Regions from separate parts of the Paenibacillus sp. FSL H8-0315 genome, predicted to be linked through region 1. Evidence: a T-box and tRNA genes for the amino acid it is inferred to sense, from the RefSeq annotation. Region 1 holds a T-box; the other holds one or more tRNA genes.
The links. A T-box is a leader RNA that pairs with one kind of tRNA and senses whether it is charged. The one in region 1 lies ahead of metG (methionine--tRNA ligase), so its partner is inferred to be a tRNA-Met.

Region 1 (2,361 bases):
CCTCTTTTATCTGTATCCATGGTTTTTGCAGATCGAAATACTGGTTTGCCTTGCGCACATAAGAAAAAATAAACTCCAGCGCATCTTTTAGATTCCCAGCCTCAATAAGTCGTCCTGATTCCAGATACAAGAGGTCGATATTGTCTTTCCACCCCTTATCTAATTGCCCATTTGGCACTTTCCCTTCATAAAACTTTTCTACAAAAGCCAATGAACGGTTCACTAAGTTACCAAATGCTCCAAGCAGCTCTCCATTATGGCTATAAATAAACTCTCTCCAGGAAAAATCCGTGTCCCGCTTCTCAGGTCCATTGGCAATTAAGAAATAACGAATAGAATCTGGCTGATACCGCTCTAAAATATCAGGTACCCAGACCGCCCAATTTCGGCTAGTGGAGAATTTCTGCCCTTCAAGGGTTAAATATTCGCTAGATATAATCCTGTCCGGTAAATGCAGACCTCCTGCTCCTAATAACACAGCCGGCCATATTAAAGTGTGAAAAGGAATATTGTCTTTACCATGCACATAATAAGCGGTAATCGCCCCTTTTTCCTCTAACCAAAAATCCTCCCAGCTTCCTCCGGACTGTGCAGCCCACTGCTTACTGGCTGATAAATAACCACTTACCGCCTCAATCCAAACATAAATTTTTTTATCTTCAAATCCAGCCACAGGAACATCTACACCCCAAGACAAGTCTCTTGTTACCGCGCGGTCCTGCAGCTCTTCTTGTAAATAACGTTTGGTCAGTTTTATAGCGTTTTCTCTCCAAAATTGTGCTTCCTCTACATATTCCGTTAATTCAGACTGAAAATTAGATAAGCTAAGATAATAATGTTCTGTCGGCCTTTCTGTTGGTGTATTCCCACATAATTTGCAGACTCTGTCTAACAAATCGGCAGGATCTAGAATCGTAGAACAATAATCACATTGATCCCCTCGCGCCCGCTCACCACATACCGGACAAGTCCCTTCCACATATCTGTCTGGCAAAAAGCGCTGATCCACCTCGCAGTAACATTGCGCAATGGTTTTTTTATATAAATGACCATTCTCTAGCAGCTTTGTAAACAACGCTTGCACAACCTTATGATGCTGCTGTTGATCCGTTCGAGTATATAGATCATAACTAAATCCCAGCTGTTCAAAACACTTCAGAAACTCTTCATGATATCTGCTTGCAAAAGCTCCCGGCGTAATCCCTTCATTCGCAGCCTGAACTGCTACGGGTGTGCCATGGCAATCACTGCCTGATACATATAATACGTTATCCCCTTTGGAGCGAAAATATCGTGCCAGCACATCCCCAGGCAACACACTTGATAATCTCCCCAGATGTAAAGATCCATTCGCATACGGCCAAGCGCCACCTATAAACACATTACTCATTAACCTTCTCCTCCTTTTTTTAGACAACAAAAAAACTCCCATCCACAAAGGACGAGAGTTCTACTCACGTGTTACCACCTAATTTTATAAATGCCTCATGACATTTACCTCTTCAGGTACGACGTTAATTAACGTTTATACCCTAGCACTGTAACGGATGCAGGTTCCGGCGCAGCCTACAACCCATAAGGTTTCGATGCGCAGCTCTGAGACCATATTCCCAAGGGTTTTCTTTACTCCTTTTCAGCGACCGGAGCTCTCTGTTGAAAGAATTGCCGTGGTACTCTTTCTCTTCTTTGCTTTTACATATTCAAGTTAGAGAAAATAATACTCAATTTGTTGTTTATTGTCAATGTGAAACATCAAGCTCACTGTAACTTTTCCAGTTAATCTCCGTCTTTTATATAAATACGTTACAAGGAGGTCCCTCAGTGAAAAAAGTAAATTTGCTTACACTCTCTGTTCTTTTACTAGCAGGAGTATGGGGTTGTTCCGATCATAAAGTTAATTCTGTTCCCAAAAGTGAACCCTATACTTCCAAAGAAGCCATCAGTAGAGGGGATATTGTTTCTTTTGAAAAAGTGTACAACCTAGATAAATTCGAGAAATTTATAACTAATCTCTCCAGCAAAAAAGCAGACAATATACGCGTTACAAGTTACACAGATGAAGGCGATCCCATATTTAAGGATTTAAAATTTGACGGTAACGTGATTAATTACAGCTATGATACTTCTAATGATGCATTCGGTGGAAGCAACACAGGAGTCAGAACCGATACCTGCTCCGAAGTGACGAGTAAAAAAAGCACACAAGGTGAAATTATCTATTCGATCAGCGGTTGCACAAATAATGACTCTGAAATTGATTACTACCTTTTTCGCACAACAAAATGAAATACTGAAATAAAAAAGACCACCCAATCATAATACAATTGGATGGTCTCTGTACTTCATATTATTTCATGATTT
Region 2 (2,361 bases), 3.7 Mb from region 1:
GGGGGCCCCGAAGAGATGACGGGCGACGCAAATTCAATTCGGATTCAGTTTTCAGGCGATTAAGCCTGAGCATTTACGCTGTAAATGCCCGTTTGGTGGCGATAGCGGAGGGGTTCCACACGTACCCATCCCGAACACGACCGTTAAGCCCTCCAGCGCCGATGGTACTTGGACCGAAGGGTCCTGGGAGAGTAGGACGCCGCCAAGCGGACAACCACATTACCCGTGGTATTTTTTTTGCCCTTAATATTAATATGTCTTAGAAGGGCCTTTAGCTCAGCTGGTTAGAGCGCACCCCTGATAAGGGTGAGGTCGGTGGTTCGAGTCCACTAAGGCCCACCATATTCCCTGATAGCTCAGTTGGTAGAGCACTCGACTGTTAATCGAGTTGTCACAGGTTCGAGTCCTGTTCGGGGAGCCATTTATGGAGAGGTGTCCGAGTTTGGCCGAAGGAGCACGATTGGAAATCGTGTAGGCGCCACAAGCGTCTCGAGGGTTCGAATCCCTCTCTCTCCGCCATAAAATTATTAGCATGGCCCGTTGGTCAAGGGGTTAAGACACCTCCCTTTCACGGAGGTAACATGGGTTCGAATCCCATACGGGTCATATCATGGAGGCTTAGCTCAGCTGGGAGAGCATCTGCCTTACAAGCAGAGGGTCGGGGGTTCGATCCCCTCAGCCTCCACCATTTTTTTTCACTGACGCGGGGTGGAGCAGCCCGGTAGCTCGTCGGGCTCATAACCCGAAGGTCGCAGGTTCAAGTCCTGCCCCCGCAACCAATTTACTCTTATACATTATGTTTAGGGATAAGCTGGTATGGTGAAAATGAATAGTATATACTAATTAATGACGCGGGGTGGAGCAGCCCGGTAGCTCGTCGGGCTCATAACCCGAAGGCCGCAGGTTCAAATCCTGCCCCCGCAACCAATTTACACTTATGCATTATGTCTATGGAACCGTGGTGTAGTTGGCCTAACATGCCTGCCTGTCACGCAGGAGATCGCGGGTTCGAATCCCGTCGGTTCCGCCATTTAGTTAATTATTATTGGGGATTAGCCAAGCGGTAAGGCAACGGACTTTGACTCCGTCATGCATAGGTTCAAATCCTATATCCCCAGCCATTTATGAGAGCCATTAGCTCAGTTGGTAGAGCACCTGACTTTTAATCAGGGTGTCGAAGGTTCGAGTCCTTCATGGCTCACCATTTTCTTTAAAGTGTGCGCGTGTGGCGGAATTGGCAGACGCACCAGACTTAGGATCTGGCGTTTCACGACGTGGGGGTTCGAGTCCCTTCACGCGCACCATGTTTTTGCGGACGTGGCTCAGCGGTAGAGCATCGCCTTGCCAAGGCGAGGGTCGCGGGTTCGATTCCCGTCGTCCGCTCCATATAGATTTTGCGCCCTTAGCTCAGCTGGATAGAGCGTTTGACTACGAATCAAAAGGCCGGGAGTTCGAATCTCTCAGGGCGCGCCATTTTTATTACTAAGCAGTTATAGTATTGTTAACGGGATGTAGCTCAGCTTGGTAGAGCACCTGGTTTGGGACCAGGGGGTCGCATGTTCAAATCGTGTCATCCCGATTTTATACCTTTGCGGGTGTAGTTCAATGGTAGAACTTCAGCCTTCCAAGCTGATAGCGTGGGTTCGATTCCCATCACCCGCTTATAAAGAGAAACACCTGCCGGTATTAGGCGGGTGTTTTTTTGTATAGTTAAGCACGTATGGATACAATAGGAACTAGAGATTTTATTTGAGGAGGGGCCAATGTTTGAATTTGAAGCAAGGTTAGTCAGACCAGATACGAATGGGAGTTGGACATATCTTACGGTTCCTTTTGACGCTGAACAAATATATGAAACTAAATCAAGGATACAAGTTAAAGGAAGCCTGAATGACATTCCCTATAAAGGAACACTCATGCCGCATGGTAATGGGAAACATTTTATGGTCGTGAAAAAAGAACTGCGAGACTTAGCCCATGCTCAACCTGGAGATATAGTACGGGTGACAATGGAACAAGATCATCAATTGCGAGAGATAGAAGCTCCAGAAGATTTTCTGGACGCACTAAGCAGCAATGAGCAGGCAGAGGTGTATTATAACAGCTTGGCTTATTCCTATCGGAAGGAATATGTGAGCTGGATCGAAGGGGCGAAAAGACCGGAAACCAGAGCAGCAAGGATCCAGAAGTCAGTTAATAAGCTGGAAGAAGGTTTGAGGCTTAAATAATAGAACAGCGTCCTCCTCCTTAATATCTGGAAAGGGACGCTGCTGTAGCGGGTATATAAGGGATCGTCCTTATATAAGAACGCCTACTTCACCATTATTCACGAACTTAATGCTTTCGATCTTCACCTCTAGT

Region 2: it has a tRNA-Met gene. The T-box ahead of metG (methionine--tRNA ligase) is inferred to sense a tRNA for this amino acid. The anticodon was not compared.

The regions. Positions count from the first base shown of each region.
Region 1 is NZ_JBBOTA010000001.1:619,158-621,518, forward strand. It holds gene metG (methionine--tRNA ligase) at 1-1,390, opposite strand, end outside; T-box leader at 1,435-1,696, opposite strand; gene MHB56_RS02520 (DUF4362 domain-containing protein) at 1,822-2,286, shown strand; gene htpG (molecular chaperone HtpG) at 2,348-2,361, opposite strand, start outside.
Region 2 is NZ_JBBOTA010000001.1:4,274,689-4,277,049, forward strand. It holds rRNA gene rrf (5S ribosomal RNA) at 92-208, shown strand; tRNA gene MHB56_RS18525 (tRNA-Ile) at 266-342, shown strand; tRNA gene MHB56_RS18530 (tRNA-Asn) at 346-421, shown strand; tRNA gene MHB56_RS18535 (tRNA-Ser) at 427-519, shown strand; tRNA gene MHB56_RS18540 (tRNA-Glu) at 535-606, shown strand; tRNA gene MHB56_RS18545 (tRNA-Val) at 613-688, shown strand; tRNA gene MHB56_RS18550 (tRNA-Met) at 703-779, shown strand; tRNA gene MHB56_RS18555 (tRNA-Met) at 851-927, shown strand; tRNA gene MHB56_RS18560 (tRNA-Asp) at 953-1,030, shown strand; tRNA gene MHB56_RS18565 (tRNA-Gln) at 1,047-1,121, shown strand; tRNA gene MHB56_RS18570 (tRNA-Lys) at 1,129-1,204, shown strand; tRNA gene MHB56_RS18575 (tRNA-Leu) at 1,220-1,304, shown strand; tRNA gene MHB56_RS18580 (tRNA-Gly) at 1,312-1,386, shown strand; tRNA gene MHB56_RS18585 (tRNA-Arg) at 1,397-1,473, shown strand; tRNA gene MHB56_RS18590 (tRNA-Pro) at 1,506-1,579, shown strand; tRNA gene MHB56_RS18595 (tRNA-Gly) at 1,592-1,662, shown strand; gene MHB56_RS18600 (YdeI/OmpD-associated family protein) at 1,764-2,228, shown strand; gene MHB56_RS18605 (GreA/GreB family elongation factor) at 2,298-2,361, opposite strand, start outside.